DNA from 4 places in the Neptunomonas japonica JAMM 1380 genome. Region 1 is predicted to be linked to each of the others. Evidence: predicted binding sites of a transcription regulator. Region 1 holds the regulator's gene; each other region holds the start of a gene.
What was found. Region 1 encodes sigma-54, which starts transcription at its own class of promoters, with help from an activator protein. Its sites were predicted from a motif close to TGGCACNNNNNTTGCTNT; they were not measured.
Positions count from the first base shown of each region.

Region 1 (5,004 bases):
AGATCACCCAGCAATCCAATATCACAACAGCTACGGGCATGATTATTAACTATAAAATGAATACATCGGAACTACTTTCTGATGTAAAAGGCACTTTCCATGCTAAATAACAGATCATTAATACAGCTCTTTCTGCTTATAAGTGCATTGTTCAGCTCATTTTGCTTTGCGCTCCCGACTGATCGAAAGCAGCCTATTCATATAAGTGCAGACAGTGCTCGCATTGACGACAACACAGGTACAACAACATACAAAGGCAATGTCCTGATGACCCAAGGCAGCATGGAGATTCGAGCAGCCAAGGTCGACCTATATCGAAAAAAGGATGATATTAACCTAATCATCGCCACGGGAAGCCCTGCCAACTTTCGCCAAAGGCCCTCAAAAGATCAGCCGATTACTAACGCATTTGGCGAAAAATTAGAATATAAAATTGCTGAACAAACCGTCACTATAACGGGCCAAGCACGCGTAGAACAAGATAGAGACACATTTAGCGGCGAGCGTATCGTTTACCAAATGAAAAAAGCCATCGTCAACGCATATAGTGGATCTGGGTCCTCGGGACAACGCGTTAAAATGATTATTCAGCCTAAGGCCAATTAGTACAGATGAACACTCTTCTTCAGGCTTTACATCTAGCAAAATCATACAAAAAGAGACAGGTAGTTCGCGATGTCTCCCTGGAAGTTAACAGCGGTGAAATCGTTGGACTTCTAGGTCCAAACGGTGCGGGAAAAACCACCTGTTTTTATATGATTGTGGGGTTAGTTAATACCGACAAAGGCGCTATACGTATCAATAGCGATGACGTCACACAACTACCGATGCATGAACGCGCCCGAAAAGGAATAGGCTACCTCCCACAGGAAGCATCCATTTTCCGCAAACTTAGCGTACAAGATAACCTGCTCGGCATACTAGAGATGCGAAAAGAACTCTCGACAGCGCAGCGTAACGAGAAGCTAGAAAGCCTCCTAAGCGAATTCCACATCACACACTTACGCGACAGCTTAGGCATGAGCCTATCTGGCGGCGAACGCCGGCGTGTAGAAATAGCCCGAGCGTTGGCCTCCGAACCTACCTTTATTCTATTAGACGAACCATTTGCCGGCGTTGATCCCATCTCTGTAAATGACATAAAACACACTATAAAACACCTACAATCCAAAGGTATTGGTATTTTAATTACTGACCATAATGTGAGAGAAACACTCGATATTTGTGAAAAAGCCTATATTGTTAGTGAAGGCGTTATTCTTGCTCAAGGAACACCAGAAGAGATACTTTCAAATGAACAAGTAAAAGCAGCCTACTTAGGACATACATTTACACTTTGAACATCACATTGTAAATTTCACATTCTAAGTTATATGAACTGCCCTATTGGAGTAACCTTGTAGTTATATGAAGCAATCATTGCAACTCAAAATGGGTCAGCACCTGACAATGACCCCTCAACTACAACAAGCTATTCGTTTGTTGCAGCTGTCGACACTCGACCTCCAACATGAAATACAGGAGGCACTGGACAGTAACCCGATGCTCGAAACGAGTGATGATTTCGATGAAACGCATCAACCCGAAGTACAGCAAGAAATAACCACTCCAAGTGAAGATAACAACCTCGCCCAATCCAGCACATCAAGCAACGAGAGCATAGAGAACTCAGCTGAAGATCAGTGGAGCGACAACATTCCCTCTGAACTCAGCACAGACTCCTCTTGGGAAGACACGTATCAAACAGGAACAAGCAGTAGCCAGCGAGATGATGATTCTTTTTTTGAATCTAACGACACGGCAGAAGAAACACTGCAAGACCACCTTAACTGGCAGTTAAATTTAACGCCAATGAGCCCGGCAGACCGCTTAATTGCTGAAGCAATTATTGACGGCATCGATAACGAAGGGTATTTGCGCTCCTCTACAGAAGAAATTCTTGAACACTTTAAAGAGAGCGAACCTACATTATTTGCCGAGTCTGAACTCGATGAAGTAGACGCAGTATTACACAGGATTCAACAGTTTGACCCTCCAGGCGTTGCCTCTCGTGATTTGGGTGAGTGCTTAAGCATTCAGTTGCGCCAATTACCACCAGACACGCCGCTGCTTCAACAAGCGCTTACATTATGCAAACAATACATACACTTGTTAGGAACACGGGATTATAAGCAGCTACTACGAAAACTGCGATTAAAAGAGCCTCAACTACAAGCTATTATTCTCTTAATACAATCACTAAACCCCTATCCCGGTTCTCATATTTCTAGCTCAAAAGCTGAATACGTTACCCCCGATGTATATGTAGAGAAATTCCAAGGGGTTTGGACGGTACGACTAAATCAAGACGCATCTCCCAACCTAAAAATTAACACGAGTTATGCCGACCTCATTCGTCGAGCTGACAGCAGCGCTGATAACACCTATCTTAAAAACCACTTACAAGAAGCTCGCTGGTTTATAAAAAGCCTACAAAGCCGTAATGAGACTCTACTAAAAGTATCTAGTCAGATTATTGAGCGCCAATCAGCGTTCTTGGAGCATGGTGATGAAGCCATGAAGCCAATGGTGTTACATGACATTGCAGAAGCAGTAGAAATGCATGAATCGACTATTTCTCGTGTTACCACACAAAAATATATGCACACTCCGCGCGGAATTTTTGAGTTAAAATATTTTTTTTCTAGTCATGTAAGCACCAATGACGGTGGCGCTGCGTCCTCTACAGCTATTCGCGCCGTCATTAAAAAAATGATTTCTGCTGAAAATACTGCAAAGCCGTTGAGTGATAACAAAATTGCCCAACTGTTAGACCAAGAAGGAATTAAAGTTGCAAGAAGGACTGTTGCAAAATACCGAGAAGCAATGGGCATTGCTCCTTCTAATGAAAGGAAGTGTCTGGTTTAATATTAAGTTATAACGACATGCGTCGTTTTAAAAGGAGATACCTATGCAAATCAATATTACAGGTCATCATGTAGAGCTTACTGAACCGCTTTCTGAGTATGTACATACTAAATTTGAGAAGCTTGAACGACATTTCGATAACATTACTAATGTACAAGTTACACTAAGCATAGACAAACAACGTCAAAAAGCTGAAGCGGATATGCACATCGCCGGCGGTGAAATTTTTGCCACAAGCGAACAAGATGATATGTATGCTGCTATTGATGGATTGATCGATAAACTAGATCGTCAGGTCATCAAACATAAAGAAAAACTAAAAGCCATAAGTAACTTTTAAAACTGAAATCACATGCCCATTCTGTCACTATTATCACCAGAGCGAGTTCTTCAAAATATTGAAGGAGGAAGCAAAAAACGTATCATTGAGCTTGTCAGTAAAATCATTGCTGAATCAAACAGTGATCTCTCAGCAGAAGCAGTATTTAGCGGCCTCATCGGCAGAGAACGCTTGGGCAGTACGGGCATAGGTGAAGGTGTGGCCATTCCACACTGTCGCCTTGCCAACGTCCAAACGGCCACTGGCGCACTTATATACTTATCCAAGCCCATTGATTTTGATGCGATCGATAATCGTCCTGTCGATTTATTATTTTTTCTATTAGTTCCCGAAGAAGCATGTGACGACCACTTAAGCACGCTCGGAAAGCTGGCCGAAGTATTCAGTCAGGAGGAGTTCCGGGACACATTAAGAAATACACATTCAAATGAGCAACTTTTAGACGTTGCTACTCAACTGTTTCGCATTTAGAGATGGATCTATGAAATTAGTGATCATTAGTGGGCGATCAGGCTCAGGAAAAAGTACAGCTCTACAAGCCCTCGAAGATGTTGGCTTCTATTGTATTGATAACCTTCCGGCCAAATTACTGCCAAACTTAATTGATCATATGTTAGAGGATGACGCACAGCTCAACCGTATTGCCGTGTGCATAGATGCTCGCAACCTATCAAGCAATCTCGAGAAATTGCCGAGCATCTGGCGAGATTTTAAAAAGCACCCTAAAATCACAGTTGAACTACTTTATGTTGATGCCTCTCACGACACACTATTAAAAAGATACAGCTCAACAAGACGACGCCACCCGATGGCAGAGTTAGTCAGTAACCTTCCTGACTCTATTGACTATGAACGCACATTATTAGAACCGATTGCTGATCTTGCTGATCTGCGAATAGACACAACACTACTATCTATTTACGAACTACGTGACATCATAAAACTCAGAATTTCTGAACGTAAAGAGCAGTCACTTTCTTTACAGTTTGAATCATTTGGTTTTAAACATGGCGTCCCTATGGATGTCGATATTGTTTTTGATATGCGTATTTTACCCAACCCATATTGGGTAGCTGAACTTAGAAAACACACAGGGCTCGACCAGCCGGTAATCGATTTTCTTAGCCAAGAAAGTGACGTAAACGCAATGATAAAGGATCTTCAAGAATACTTAGATAAATGGCTACCGCACTTCATGCAAAACAATCGTAGCTATGTCACCGTAGGGATCGGCTGCACCGGCGGCCAACATCGCTCAGTTTATGTCACTGAACAACTAGCTAGCCACTTTAAATCTTATATGGATAGTGTGAACATCAGGCATCGAGAGCTGCGCTGAGCGCTCGACACCATTACACAGAGGAAATAAAGCGCTATGCTTGAACTAAAAATCACCATCATTAACAAGCTCGGTTTACATGCGCGTGCTGCCGCCAAGCTCATTAATACGACTTCTAGGTTTTCTTCTGACGTACGTTTAGTTAAAGAAGGCCGCGAGGTTGATGGCAAGAGCATTATGTCAGTCATGATGCTGGCTGCTAGTAAGGGAACAGAACTCACTGTCATTGCCACGGGTAGCGACCAAGATGATGCGATTTCTGCCATTGAAGCTCTCATTAACAATCGCTTTGATGAAGATGAATAACCTCTGATTCACGCATAGCAACTACTGAATACAACTCATCTATCCGCTATACTACAGCAACATAAAATATTGTACCGTGCGTTTTCGCAGTTAAGGGTATTATGACTACTAA
Region 1 is NZ_AP014546.1:3,063,045-3,068,048, forward strand. It holds gene lptC (LPS export ABC transporter periplasmic protein LptC) at 1-110, shown strand, start outside; gene lptA (lipopolysaccharide transport periplasmic protein LptA) at 100-606, shown strand; gene lptB (LPS export ABC transporter ATP-binding protein) at 612-1,340, shown strand; gene NEJAP_RS14345 (RNA polymerase factor sigma-54) at 1,408-2,907, shown strand; gene hpf (ribosome hibernation promoting factor) at 2,951-3,247, shown strand; gene ptsN (PTS IIA-like nitrogen regulatory protein PtsN) at 3,260-3,718, shown strand; gene rapZ (RNase adapter RapZ) at 3,729-4,586, shown strand; gene NEJAP_RS14365 (HPr family phosphocarrier protein) at 4,623-4,892, shown strand; gene mgtE (magnesium transporter) at 4,994-5,004, shown strand, end outside.

Region 2 (5,004 bases), 1.3 Mb from region 1:
CGCCCACCTTCTTTCGGAAGATCAGCAGGTGCTAGGTTAATAGTGATACGGCGCTGTGGGAATTCGAATCCAGAATTGATAATAGCACTGCGTACCCTCTCTTTACTTTCACGCACCGCCGCTTCTGGAAGGCCTACTAGCATAAGCGCAGGTAAACCAGCCGATAGGTGAATTTCAACAGTGACAGAGGGTGCTGCCACACCTAACTGAGCGCGGGTATGAACTATTGCAAGTGACATAGATCCTTCCTTGGATACAAAAACACACGATATAACTAAATTTTTTCCAACACTAACTGCTCAAATAACAACTCAACACTTAATAAGCTACCAAAGTATTCGCCTTGCATATAGCCAACACCTTGATGAGACAATTGCATACGCTGGCCAGCAGATTGCACACCACCAGCCGCTAATGCGATATCAAGATCAGCAGCGATATCCGCTAGTTTTTCTAACGTTCGACGGCTCTTAACATCAGCTTCCATAGACTGTACAAGAGAAGCATCTAGCATTAACAGCTGCGGCTCGAGCTCTTTTAACTGTTGTATAGGCGGTAAGTAATCACTCAAACCACTCAACACAATAGAAAAACCTAGCGCTTCTAAATCAAACAGCACACCTTCATGGTCGCGTGTTTCAATTGCGTCTATTTCCAACAGCACCTTTTTACGTATCCCTTCAGATAAGGTCAGACGAGTAGTCATGAACTCCATGAAGGAAGGTAATTCAAGTACATCAGGCGGAATTCGTACAATAACGCCTTGGAAGCTTTTCTGTTGTGATAGCTGCTGCAAAGGCGCCTCAAGCTGATTAAATATCCAACTCAAATAGGTATGCCAACCACTATCACCTTCTAGCATCTGTGTTAGCACATGTTCCTCAGAACCAACGCAAGGAACACCTTGCAATAAAGGTACTAATTGCGCACCTTCAATACGGTGGCTACGTACACCATAAACAGGACGGTACCCCAACTCTATGCTTTGATAATCAGGCTTAATCAGCTGTGCTAAGTCTTTAAGGTTCAGTGCTTTACGTTGACGAAGAGGGTCATACAAACGCACACCACTGGTTCCAGAGCGCGATAACGCTTTTAGTGCTTGGCTTGCAGCTCCCAGCAGCTCACCAGCATCATTTGCCTGCAGAGGAGCTAAGGCAACACCGACAGACGCACTTAAATGAATTTCTCGCTGATCTATACGAATCCCATATGACAACTGTTCGATAAGGCGATGTGCCACACTCACAGCAGCTTCGGCTTTATCTATATTCGATAATTGAATGATAAAGGCATCATCATTTGCACGAAAAAGAATATCACCCTCTCGTAGGGTCGTAAGTAGACGACTTGCTAACTCTTCAATGACTGTTTCACTGGCCGTTTGCCCTAAAGAGTCCTGAATCCATTGAAATTTTTCCAAACCTAGCTTCAACAAAGCTACTTGCTTGCCAGCTTTATTAGCATTGCTAATTTGAGCATTTAACGCCACTTTAAATAGAGGGACGGGGGAATCGTTAGTTGCTTTAATAAGCTGCTCGTAAAGTAATGGCTGTTTTATTGCACGCTCAGCATTCAAGACAAAATGCTGTGAGGCTTCAATCCACATCAGACGACAATCATACAAGGTATGCGAGTCAAACAATGCCAATACAGCTTCGGCCATACCAGACTCACAAGCGCTTACGCAAAGCGCTTGCAGCTTGGCAGCGCTTGAAGATAAATGTAACGTTTGTAAACTTTGCCCCGCTATAGAAGCGACTGACTGCTCGCACAAAGCAGCAAATTCAGGTGTGCTATAAATATAATGGCCTGCTGTATCTATCCAAGCTAGGTTACATCTCATTATTTGTCCCTTTGAATGAAAACCTTATTTACACTGTGCACTTTCATCAAGCCTATATGGGGCACATAGTTTAAGATTAGTCTGTTTTTTCAGCTGTGCTTTCCTGAGCGTCAAGACGACTCTCAATGTCAGCTAGAACTGTTTCTAACTGTTCAACTTTTTCTCGCGTCCGCCCTAAAACAATCGCTTGTGCATCAAATTCATCACGCGTAACCAAGTCCATTTTACTAAGCGCAGATTGCAAAAATACTTTTACTTGCTGCTGGCCAGGAAGGTCTGCGCCACCATTGAATGTGTTCATCATCTGTGAGAACTGCGCTGACAAGCCTTCTATAATTTTTTCATTCATCTTAACTAATCCTACTTACTAGCAAATTTAAAACTCGTTTCGGCTTCCACTATAGCGGCTGAAACCTTTTCCTTCTATTGCTGCGTTTATACTTTTCACCTCATTCGCCTTTCAAGGCCATGCACCAAAGAAGTGCGCGCACAACAAATGAGCACGTTAACTTCTTAATTTTTGTCTGAAAAGCAAAAATATCATTAAAAAACAAACCAAATAACACTCAACTAATTGTTTTTAAAAGATTTATAAAAACAAGGCACAAGTTTCGCTATAGGGAAGATAACTTACTAATAATCATCGGCACCAAAATAATGCCAATGAACATATAGCTAACTATAGGGAGACACCCCATGAAACTAATTTCGGCGATTATCAAGCCATTTAAATTGGATGATGTACGCGAAGCACTTTCCGAGATCGGTGTACAGGGTATCACCGTCACCGAAGTTAAAGGTTTTGGCCGCCAGAAAGGTCATACCGAACTGTATCGCGGTGCTGAATATGTTGTCGATTTCTTACCTAAAGTACGCATTGATGCCGCTATCTCAGATGAAATGGCCGATCAGGTAGTCGATACCATCAGTCAAGCAGCACAAACCGGAAAAATTGGTGACGGTAAAATTTTTGTCATGCCATTAGAACAAGTCGTGCGAATTCGTACGGGTGAGTCAGGTAACGACGCACTGTAAACCGAATTAAGTCTCGAGCCTGACGGAGGGCAGATGTGATGGAAGAATTATTAAATACAACAGCGGGTGATCTAGCCCAGCTAAAATATGCAGTAGATACTTTCTACTTCTTAATATGTGGTGCTTTAGTTATGTGGATGGCGGCTGGCTTCGCCATGTTAGAAGCAGGCTTAGTGCGCGCAAAAAATACCACTGAAATTTTGACCAAGAACATTTCGCTGTACGCTATTGCCTGCACCATGTACTTACTCTGTGGTTACTTCATCATGTATAGCTCAGATGCTGGCGGTATATTGCCAAACATTGGCGCTTTGATTGGTGACGAGAACGGCGTTGATGCAGTTCTTGCTGGCGGTGACGATGCTCCCTATTACTCTTCACGTTCAGACTTCTTTTTCCAAGTCGTGTTTGTAGCAACGGCAATGTCTATTGTCTCCGGTGCCGTCGCTGAACGTATGAAACTTTGGGCATTTTTAGCTTTTGCAGTCGTCATGACAGGCTTCATCTATCCAGTTGAAGGTTACTGGACATGGGGTGGCGGTTTCCTCAGTGAAGCGGGTTTCTCTGACTTTGCAGGTTCAGGTATTGTCCACATGGCAGGTGCTTCTGCTGCACTAGCTGGAGTGCTCATGCTTGGTGCTCGTAAAGGGAAATACGGTAAAAATGGGTCTATTAATGCGATCCCTGGTGCAAACCTACCGCTGGCAACACTAGGTACATTTATCCTTTGGATGGGCTGGTTTGGTTTTAACGGTGGATCACAGCTAAAATTATCAAATGTTGAAGACGCTAACGCCGTTGCTCAAGTGTTTATTAACACCAATGCGGCAGCAGCCGGTGGCTGTATTGCGGCTCTTATTGTTGCCCGCTTGTTATTCAAAAAAGCTGATTTAACTATGGCACTCAATGGTGCACTTGCTGGACTAGTCGCTATTACTGCTGATCCCTTATCCCCTACTGCACTGAGCTCTACGGTAATCGGCGCTGTCGGCGGGGTCATCGTCGTCTTTTCAATATTAACGCTCGATAAAATGCGCATTGATGACCCTGTCGGTGCAATCTCTGTACACGGTGTTGTGGGCATCTGGGGACTGCTAGCCGTACCTTTGAACAATGCAGATGCAACCTTTGGAGCACAACTACTTGGCATTATATCTATCTTTGCTTGGGTGTTTATCGCTAGTTTGGTTGTCTGGTCTATCCTGAAAGCTGCTATGGGCATTCGCATTAGCGAAGAGGAAGAGTACGAGGGCGCGGATATCGCTGAATGTGGTATGGAAGCTTATCCTGAGTTCAAGTCAGCAGGTAAATAGCAGAGTAACACCCATAAAACTTCGCTAAAAAGGGTGCTTCGGCACCCTTTCTGTTTTACAGCCAGACAATGCGTAACTTAATAAATGTGGGTATACTGGCGCCAGCTTATTTAAGTATGCTCGACAGTCGGTAACGATAATCGACACTAAAAGGAGACATCTATGAAACTTGTTAGCGCAGTAATCAAGCCCTTTAAATTAGACGACGTACGTGAAGCATTGTCTGATATTGGTATTCAAGGCGTAACGGTTACTGAAGTAAAAGGTTTTGGCCGCCAGAAAGGCCATACCGAACTCTATCGCGGTGCAGAATACGTTGTCGACTTTTTACCTAAAGTAAAAATCGAAGTCGCTATCGATGAGGATATGCTTGACCAAGTCATCGAAGCCATTAGTAAAACAGCAAACACCGGCAAGATTGGTGATGGCAAAATCTTTGTAATGCCTCTAGAGCAAGTCATTCGTATTCGTACAGGTGAAAGTGGTCCTGACGCTTTGTAAGATCTTTTGCGTAAAATATTAAAGCACCTTATTAGGTGCTTTTTTAATGCCCTCAGAAAAGTAGGGGAATAGAGACACTTTCATTGACATGAATCAGCGTATCAATAAGAGTTAACCCTATACTATCTCTTTTACGCGCTCGGATACTCTACCCCATGTATTTCCTATGATCAAAGGCAACGACACTTCTCCTGATCACATACGCTTGATCAACAACATCTTCAAGCCTTTTAGAGATGCAAAGATTGCTGTTGCCTGCATCCAAAGAAATGCGGGCTTTTTACTGGTTAACCACACATTCGCTGACAC
Region 2 is NZ_AP014546.1:247,952-252,955, reverse strand. It holds gene NEJAP_RS01140 (YifB family Mg chelatase-like AAA ATPase) at 1-239, opposite strand, end outside; gene NEJAP_RS01135 (diguanylate cyclase domain-containing protein) at 275-1,846, opposite strand; gene NEJAP_RS01130 (accessory factor UbiK family protein) at 1,923-2,195, opposite strand; gene glnK (P-II family nitrogen regulator) at 2,543-2,881, shown strand; gene NEJAP_RS01120 (ammonium transporter) at 2,920-4,194, shown strand; gene glnK (P-II family nitrogen regulator) at 4,357-4,695, shown strand; gene NEJAP_RS01110 (EAL domain-containing protein) at 4,862-5,004, shown strand, end outside.
Region 2: a site for sigma-54 is predicted at 2,447-2,464, ahead of glnK (P-II family nitrogen regulator). Genes of this name have one in related genera too.

Region 3 (5,004 bases), 600 kb from region 1:
TATGAGCAATGCTTCTGCAGCGGCTAGGCATCGCCTAGCTCAGCTGCAGGGTGGCGTTACTAATATTGTATAGATTGTGTAAGGTTAGTTTACTTCTAATAAAAAAGTGACAGGGCCATCATTTAAAAGCCGCACTTTCATATCAGCACCAAATTTGCCTGTTTGCACAGGCGTATCTGTAGCTTGGGCTTGCTTGGTAAAGTAGTGATAGAGTGCTTTACCTTGCTCGGGAGATGCTCCATTTGAAAAGCCAGGGCGAAGTCCTTTTTTTGTATCGGCTACCAGAGTGAACTGAGAAACAATAAGTAAACTTCCATTAGCTTGTTGAAGGTTTAAATTCATTTTCCCTTCAGTATCAGAAAAAATGCGATAAGTCCGAATTTTTTTTAAAAGCTTGTCAGCTGTTTCTTCTGTATCGCTTTTTTCTATACCCAGTAAGAGAAGAATGCCGGGCCCTATTTCACCAATAATACGACCATCGACTTCTACAGAAGCTTCGCTAACACGTTGGATTAAACCTTTCATAATGTCCCTTAAGCGCTTGAGCGTGCAAAATCATCAGTAGCGCGCACTAGGTTGTCGATAGTACCTGCCTCAAATGATGAATGACCTGCATCTCTAACAATATGAAGTTCGGCATTGGGTAAGACTTGGTGCAATGTGTGTGCTTGCTCTATAGGGCAGATCATATCATAGCGGCCGTGCACCAAAGTGGTTCGTATATGGGCAATTTTTCCGGCATTTTCGATAATTTGATTGCTTTCAATAAATGCTTGATTGATAAAATAGTGGGCTTCAATGCGAGCTATAGAAAGTGCGGTATGTGGGTCAGCAAAGTGATCAACAATATTGGGGTTAGGGTCTAATGTTGAGCAGCGACCTTCCCATACTGCCCAAGCTTTTGCTGCAGCCATTCTCTCAATTTCATTTTGCGATGTCAGGCGTTGGTAATAGGCTGACAGTAAGTTACCTTGTTCATTTTTCGGAATTAAACAAATGAAGTCTTGCCAGTAGTCAGGGAATATAGCGCTGGCACCTTGTTGGTAAAACCACTGTATATCTTGCTCTCTGGCTAAGAAAATGCCGCGCAATATCATACCAGACACCCTTTCAGGGTAGGCTTGGGCATAAAGAAGGCTTAGCGTAGAGCCCCAAGAACCACCAAAAAGAAGCCATGCGTCGATACTGAGCAGTTCGCGGATTTTCTCGATGTCATTAATAAGGTCTTGTGTGGTGTTGTTTTCTAGGCTGGCATGAGGTGTTGATTTGCCGCAACCACGTTGGTCAAATAATATTATTCGGTATTTTTCTGGACTAAAAAAGCGTCGTTGAGCACCGCTAGTAGCACCACCGGGGCCACCATGAATAAACAGCACGGGAATTCCTTCAGCATTACCGCTCTCTTCTACATATAAAGTGTGCTGAGAATCAACGTTAATTAAGTGCTCTTTATATGGATATATTTCAGGATAAAGCGTCCGCATGGTAAATCCTTAACTGATACGGGAAGTATGCTTAAAGTATAGAGTGGGAAGATGAGGAAAGGGAATCTATAGGCGTAAAAAAGGCGACTAAAGAGTCGCCTTTTTATTCTTGCTTGTTTATTTGCCCGTACGGGCAAAGCGCTTACGCTCGTTTTCTGTAAGGAACTTCTTACGTAAACGAATGTGGTTCGGCGTTACTTCAACTAGTTCATCATCTTCAATGAAATCTAGCGCCTGTTCTAGCGTGAAGCGAATTGGCGGCGTTAGCTGAATATTCTCATCAGTACCTGATGCACGTACGTTGGTTAGCTGCTTACCTTTAATTGGGTTAACTGCTAAGTCATTTGTACGGCTATGAATGCCTAGAATCATACCTTCGTATACTTCAACGTTAGGTGCGATACAAAGACGTCCGCGTGCCTGCAGGTTCCATAACGAATAACCAAGTGCTTTACCCGTTACCATAGTGATCAACACACCATTGGTACGCGAAGCAACTTCACCTGTTTTGACAGGGCCGTAATGGTCAAAGATAGAAGTCATGATGCCAGTACCTGATGTCATTGTCAGGAATTGGCTACGGAAGCCGATCAGACCGCGTGATGGAATTAGGAAAGTAAGGCGAATACGGCCAGTACCATCCACTTCCATATTGGTCATGTCGCCACCACGTTTACCTACTTCTTCGATGATGCTTCCCTGATGATCTTCTTCAACGTCAATCATAACGATTTCAAAAGGTTCATGGGTAACGCCATCAACTTCTCTTTGAACTACTTCGGGGCGAGAAACACCCAGCTCAAAGCCTTCGCGGCGCATGGTTTCAATCAATACAGAAAGGTGAAGCTCACCACGGCCAGATACACGGAATTTCTCAGGTGAGTCGCCTTCTACAACGCGTAGAGCAACGTTGTGAATTAACTCACGATCTAGACGCTCTTTGATGTTACGGCTGGTAACGAACTTGCCGTCTTTACCCGCAAAAGGAGAGTCGTTAACCTGGAATGTCATAGAAACCGTTGGCTCATCCACTGATAATGGAGGCAATGCTTCTACATTCTCAGGGTCGCACAAGGTATCAGAAATATTTAGTACATCCATACCTGTGACGCAAATGATATCGCCTGCGCGAGCTGTGTCCACGTCTATGCGTTCGAGGCCAAGATAGCCCATAATCTTTTGTACACGACCGCTACGTACTTTGCCGTCGGCACCAATGATTTTCACTTGTTGGTTTAGCTTAACCGAACCGCGTTTAACACGGCCAACACCAATAACACCCACATAGCTGTTGTAATCCAAAGCAGAAATCTGCATTTGGAATGGTCCATCAACGTCAACCTCAGGTGGTTTAACATGCTCAATGATTGCTTCAAAAAGCGGGGTCATGTCTTCAGCAAGGTTATCATGCTCAAGTCCTGCAATACCGTTTAGAGCTGATGCGTAAATGATTGGGAAATCAAGTTGCTCATCAGTAGCGCCTAACGAGTCAAACAAATCAAAGACTTTATCAACGGCACGGTCAGGATCAGCACCAGGACGGTCAACCTTGTTCACAACTACGATTGGACGCAAGCCCTGATCGAATGCTTTCTGTGTAACAAAGCGTGTTTGTGGCATAGGGCCATCAACAGCATCGACTAGCAGGCATACACAATCAACCATTGATAGTACGCGCTCAACTTCACCACCAAAATCCGCATGGCCCGGAGTGTCAACGATGTTGATATGGTAACCGTTCCACTCAATGGCTGTATTTTTTGCCAGAATGGTAATACCGCGCTCTTTCTCCTGGTCATTGGAGTCCATAATGCGCTCGGTGCCCTCATCTCGGCGGCCCAGGGTGCCAGATTGCGATAATAGTTTGTCAACCAGTGTGGTTTTACCATGGTCAACGTGCGCAATGATGGCGATATTTCTCAGCTTCTCGATCACGTGGAAGTACCTGTAGAGATTTTCATAAAGGCCGCATTATACACGCAATAGCAACGTTGATCCTGATTAATAGTTATGTTTGTACGTCTTTTTTCCACAAGAAGTTTGTTTTAGGTTGGAGTATGATATTAGCGGCTATATAAAGCGGTATATGTAACACGGTTTATGCACTGTTATGGTGCGATGTTTTGTTTTTCGGGTTATTTTGGTGCGTTTTATTGGGTTTGAAGGTGGCTGGTGTAATAAAATCAAGCACATATGTGCTGGCACACTAGTTGCTTATTGAAATATTAAGCCGGCTTAGGCCGATATGTTTTTCAGGACCGTGTTTTTTAGCGTGTCTGACAAAATTTTGATGTGGAGAGAGCCAAATGTCAGAGAAGACTCTGAAGTTAATCGAAGAAAATGATGTTAAGTGGGTTGATATGCGATTCACTGACACTAAAGGTAAAGAGCAGCACGTTACTATTCCTGTTCACCAGATGGGTGATGACTTCTTTGAAGAAGGGAAAATGTTTGACGGTTCTTCTATCGAAGGTTGGAAGGGTATTAATGAATCTGACATGATTCTTCAGCCAGATGATAGTGCATCTATCTTGGACCCGTTTTCTGAAGAGTCTACTGTTATTGTCCGTTGTGATATCGTTGAGCCGGTAACGGGTCAGGGTTATGAGCGTGATCCTCGTTCTGTTGCTCGCCGTGCTGAAGAGTATCTAAAGTCTACCGGTATCGCTGATACAGCAATGTTTGGCCCTGAGCCTGAGTTCTTCGTATTTGATGAAGTTCATTTCCATAATGAAATGAGTGGTTGTGGTTACACTATTACTTCTGAAGAAGCTGCATGGTCTACGAACAACAAGTATGAAGGTGGTAATACAGGTCACCGTCCACGTGTTAAGGGTGGTTACTTCCCTGTTCCTCCTGTTGATTCTCTACATGACCTACGTGCAAACATGTGTAATGCAATGACGGCTATGGGATTGGATGTTGAAGTTCATCACCATGAAGTAGCGACGGCTGGTCAGTGTGAAATTGGTGTTGGTGCTAACACGCTAGTAAATAAAGCAGATGAAGTCCAGGTTTTAAAATACTGCGTACATAATGTTGCTCATGCGTATGGTAAAACGGCGACTTTCATGCCTAAGCCAATTGTTGGTGATAACGGTTCTGGTATGCATGTTCATCAGTCTTTGTCTAAAGATGGTGTAAACATCTTTGCTGGTGACGCTTATGCAGGTATGAGTGAGACCGCTTTGTTCTACATCGGTGGTATCATTAAGCACGCTAAAGCGCTTTGTGCACTGACTAATCCAGGTACGAACTCTTATAAGCGCTTGGTTCCTCATTTTGAAGCGCCTGTAATGCTGGCTTATTCGGCTCGTAACCGTTCGGCTTCTATCCGTATTCCTTATGTGACTACTGCTAAAGCACGTCGTATCGAAACTCGTTTTCCTGATCCAATTGCTAACCCATACTTGTGCTTCGCAGCACTGATGATGGCTGGTCTTGACGGTATTCAGAACAAGATTCATCCTGGCGATGCTGCAGATAAAGATCTGTATGACCTTCCTCCAGAAGAAGCAGC
Region 3 is NZ_AP014546.1:3,661,314-3,666,317, reverse strand. It holds gene NEJAP_RS17260 (tRNA-uridine aminocarboxypropyltransferase) at 1-73, shown strand, start outside; gene dtd (D-aminoacyl-tRNA deacylase) at 85-525, opposite strand; gene pip (prolyl aminopeptidase) at 534-1,484, opposite strand; gene typA (translational GTPase TypA) at 1,602-3,419, opposite strand; gene glnA (glutamate--ammonia ligase) at 3,791-5,004, shown strand, end outside.
Region 3: a site for sigma-54 is predicted at 3,684-3,701, ahead of glnA (glutamate--ammonia ligase). Genes of this name have one in related genera too.

Region 4 (5,004 bases), 1.7 Mb from region 1:
GTCATCCAGTGAGAGTATTTTAATTTAGCTTTAGTGTTTCCTTTGTTTTTCCACATTAGGCACATTATTTGTGTCTTTTGTGCTTCATAGGTGTTCTCAGCGAAGTTTCCCGACACTTGTTGTGGTCCATATAGGTAGATGGTTTTTCCTTTAGCTTTATCATGATAATGAAAATTAAAGCTCAGCGGAGAGTTTGAAGTGAATTTGTACTTTATACGCTTTCCTTTTTTTACGAGTAAACAGTCCTCTACTACCACTCCTGCTTTTACGTGTTTTGTGATGCTAGTAAAGCTGGGGTTATTAGCTTTTTGTGTGGTGTCGCTTGACGCTAATGATAGAGTAGAAAAAGAGCATAATAGTGAGAATGCTGCAGCAAGCGCTTTGTAATTTATTAAACCGTTTTTAATACTCTCAATAGCCATAGAGTTACCACTTTGTAAGTTGTAAAGACTAAAAAACCGCGAATTAACGCGGTCTTTAATAAGTATAGCTAATTAACTAGTTAGTGCTTTCTTTTCCAGCCAAGAGCAGCCAAACCAAGACCAAATAGGAAAATACTTCCTGGTAATGGGATACCTGTTGGCGGGTTGGTTGGGTTGCTAAGGTTTACTGTTAATAACCCAAAATCACCAACATTTTGGCTATCAAATGCACGTGCTTGAATTAAATAAGTACCTGGCGCATAGCCAGTAGTGTCCCAAGAAAATGTTTGGGTCGCAGTATTAAATGTTGGTAATGCATGAATAAAACCGGCACCAAGTACGAGGTTAGGATCCCAAGATGCCCCAGCCAGTAAAGCGCCATCTTCCGCATCTAAGGCAGTAAAGATATGAGATATAGGTCCTGGGCCCACTAAGGCATTTATTATAGCATCAGCAACAACCGGCGCTTGGTTAGAGGCGGCATCGACACCATCAAACATCCAGTCAAACTCAACAAATGAGCCGTTGCTAGCGATGATATTGCCGCTAAATGCTGCGTCTGCACCAGGGTTTTGGGCCGCAGTGTGATCGGTAATTTGAGCACGGTTAACATCGCCCACGATTGTCATTAGTCCTGTCGTAGGGTCAACGGTAAATCCTGGAACTTGGCTATTAATATTTACATTTAAGTCTTGATTGTAGGTTAATGTTAAGCCATCAGGAGAGGTCGCATTGAGTCCTTGAGAGTAATCACTCCCTGCTAGTCGGCTCACTTCGGGTTGGATGGTCGAGAATGTGAAGTTGATAGGAGTGGTTGCTGTTGTACCATCCCAGACAATTCGAGAATCAAGGTCAAAGCTTGATCCAGCCCAATTTCCTAAGCCTGAAGAGCTTACGCGGCAGCAGCTACCACCACCAATATCATATGTGCCTGCCGAAGTTAGTTGTATGCTATGTGTTCTTGTTACCACCGCATAGCGGCTATCAGACTGGTCGACGACTGTTGGGGTTGCTGTTGCTGTTCCGACCCCTGTAACACTTACGTTACCTAGCTGAGCAACAAAGGTCTTTCGCCAAAAAGTGGTTTCTTGAATCGTCAATAAGCCGTTTGCGTCTACACTAGGTATCAATGCACCACCACGGAAATGGGAAGCGCCTGCAGTTCCCGCAACCATGCTGAGTGAGCCTGCTATGCTTGTTGCTATGATTATTTTTTTTAATGCAGTTTTCATGCTGGACCTCCGCCATTTCTGAATTTTGTGTTGAAGGAGGTTCCTTCAGCATCACAAATTCCAACGAAACTATGCAAAAAGGTTCATGCACATGGCGTACCAATAATTTGTTATGGCATGTAATCATTTGTAAATATAAGCAATTATAATTTTAAGTGTTGCTTTTTGGAGGCATATTACTTTTTGCTGTAAAATTATCTGACGCACAAAGCAGACGTTTCTTGCGAGCTTTTATTATCAGGAGGCTGTTTTTAAGGATAGGATCTTGAGTTGCAGAATTTGGAGAAGTACTACTGATCAAGCAATCTATATGTGAAAGCACTCTACTTAGATTGTTTCTCTTTCCTATATCGGCGAAAATAGTCGGTAATCCTATTTAACGCATGCGGGTTGACGTTAGTTGCTGGCTAATTTTAGTCTCAGGCTGTTGACCTATGCATAACTCAGAAGACTCTATCTCATGTCTAATTCAGCTATTGCGCAAGAAGTATTTAAGCGCAGGACTTTTGCGATCATTTCTCACCCGGATGCTGGTAAAACAACCATTACAGAAAAATTATTACTCTTGGGTAACTTGATTCAAAAGGCTGGTACGGTCAAAGGTAAAAAAAGTGATCGTCATGCAACTTCTGATTGGATGACGATGGAGCAGGATCGTGGAATCTCTATTACCTCTTCTGTGATGCAGTTTCATTGGAATGATCGTGTTGTAAACCTTCTAGATACACCCGGCCATGAAGATTTCTCCGAAGATACCTACCGTACCCTTACGGCGGTAGATAGTGCTTTGATGATTGTAGATGGTGCGAAGGGTGTTGAGGATCGCACTATTAAGTTGATGGATGTTTGTCGGCTGCGCGATACGCCTATTTTCTCGTTTGTTAACAAGATGGACCGCGATATTCGTGATCCAATTGAGTTGTTAGATGAAATTGAAGAAGTATTGAAAATTCAGGCCGCCCCTATTAACTGGCCAATTGGAATGAGTACATTTTTTAAAGGTGTATACAACCTTTATACTGATACTATTCATGTGTACAAAGCTGGGCAAAGCGCAGTATTGTCGGATGATACAAAGATTCATGGCCTAGAGTCTGTTGAAGCACGCGAGCTTTTAGGCGATGACTATGATGATTTTGTTGATGAAATAGAGCTTGTTCGAGGCGCTAGCCACGAATTTGATCAAGAAGCTTTTTTAGCGGGTAAACAAACACCGGTTTTCTTTGGGACAGCCTTAGGTAACTTTGGTGTTCGTGAGATGTTGAATGATTTTGTTGAGTGGGCGCCTGCGCCGATTGCGCGTGAAACAACTACTCGAAAAGTGGCTGTTGATGAACGTAAGTTTTCTGGCTTTATTTTCAAAATTCAAGCCAATATGGACCCTAAGCATCGTGACCGTATCGCTTTTATGCGCATCTGCTCAGGTAGCTATACCCGTGGTATGAAAATGAAGCATACGCGTATTAACAAAGATGTACGTATTGCTGATGCAGTGACATTTCTTGCGGGGGACCGTGAGAACGTAGAAGAAGCTTGGTCAGGTGACATTATTGGTTTGCATAACCACGGTACTATTCAAATTGGCGATACCTTTACCGAAGGCGAAATCTTAAAATTTACCGGTATACCTCATTTTGCTCCTGAGATGTTCCAGCGTGTTAGGCCACTAGATCCACTTAAAGCGAAACAGCTACAGAAGGGGCTGCAGCAGCTAGCTGAAGAGGGCGCTGTGCAGTTATTTCAACCGCTTAAAAACAATGACCTAGTTCTAGGTGCTGTTGGTCAGTTGCAGTTTGAAGTCGTTATGTTCCGCTTAAAAGATGAATACAAAGTCGATTGTAAATACGAACCGATATCGGTTCAAACAGCCCGTTGGGTAGAGTGTAATGACAATAAAATGCTCGAAGATTTACGTAAAAAAGGTTACGAAAATCTCGCATTAGATGGTGGTGGTTTATTAACTTACCTAGCCCCAACTCGTGTGAACCTGAGCTTGACTCAAGAACGTTGGCCTGATGTACAGTTCCGTGCAACACGAGAGCATTAAGCTTTTTTGTAGTAATAGAGACTAAGGAGGGTTTTGATGGCTGGCTTACAAATTATTGATAGTCACTGTCATTTGGATTTTCCTGTATTTGATGCAATACGCCAGCAGGTTGTGCAAAGTGCACAGTCTGCTGGCGTGAGGCATATCGTAATACCTGCTGTTACGTATCAAGGCTTTCAACGAGTTATTGATACGGCTTCCCTTTACCCACATGTATCTTTCGCATTAGGGCTTCATCCCTGCTTTATGCAGGAGCACCAACTATCTGATTTAGAGAGATTAGCGGAATATATTGAGTCTCAGCCTGTTTGTGCCGTGGGTGAAATTGGCTTAGATTTCTATCTTGATGGTTATGATTCAGTAGCTCAAATTTCTTTATTAAAAGCACAATTAAAGATAGCTAAAGAGTATCAATTACCCGTTCTATTACATGTACGAAAAGCACATGACATTATGCTGAAAACCCTTAGAGAAATAAGTTTTGAGCAGGGCGGAATTGTCCATGCGTTTAGCGGATCGGCTGCTCAAGCTGCACGCTACATACAAATGGGTTTTAAATTGGGGTTTGGTGGGGTCGTGACTTATCCTCGGGCTAATAAGATAAGGCACTTGGCTAAAACGTTACCGCTTGATTCAATTGTGTTAGAAACGGACTCACCTGATATGCCATTGTATGGGCGGCAGGGGGAGCCAAATCAGCCCGTGTTTGTTGTTGATGTGCTTAAGGAAGTAGCAGGTTTGAGACCTGAGACTATAGAAGCCATCGCAGCAATAACAACCGCGAATGCTACGCGGTTACTTAAGTTAGATGGCGCCTAGAGTCGTTTTACTCAGCAATAAAACCTATTGGTACTCTGTTCGATAAAGGTCGTTTAGTGCTTTCCATGCTGTGTTTGTTTTATCGTTCTTAGGTAGGCTGTATAACCTGCCGTTAGTGTCTAGATTGGTGGCGCGATAACTGCTATCAGCGGGCTTAAGAAGAATAATCATTAAGCTGCGAGGGTAGTTAGGGCCGGTGATCTTTTGTTGGTAGGCTTTTTCAAATGAATCGAGCTGGCCGTTTTGGCTAGCCACGAGGCTCAAGCGCACACAGTAACCAGTATTCCCATTGCACAGCCTTCCCTCTTTTGTATCGACTAGATAAAAGCTGCTGTCTTTTTTCTCTGGTATAAGAGCGCTTGTTGAGAAGCACCCGCTGAGAAGAGTCATCGTCAGTAGTATGAGTGAGGCAAACAGCTTGTTCATGAATCTTCTCTCTAGGTGTAGGGTTATTTAGTAGTGTAATCGCTAAAAGGGTTTCCTG
Region 4 is NZ_AP014546.1:623,306-628,309, forward strand. It holds gene NEJAP_RS02845 (hypothetical protein) at 1-422, opposite strand, end outside; gene NEJAP_RS02850 (PEP-CTERM sorting domain-containing protein) at 503-1,654, opposite strand; gene NEJAP_RS02855 (peptide chain release factor 3) at 2,115-3,701, shown strand; gene NEJAP_RS02860 (TatD family hydrolase) at 3,738-4,520, shown strand; gene NEJAP_RS02865 (hypothetical protein) at 4,545-4,946, opposite strand; gene NEJAP_RS02870 (beta-ketoacyl synthase) at 4,970-5,004, opposite strand, start outside.
Region 4: a site for sigma-54 is predicted at 1,739-1,756, ahead of NEJAP_RS02850 (PEP-CTERM sorting domain-containing protein). Genes of this name have one in related genera too.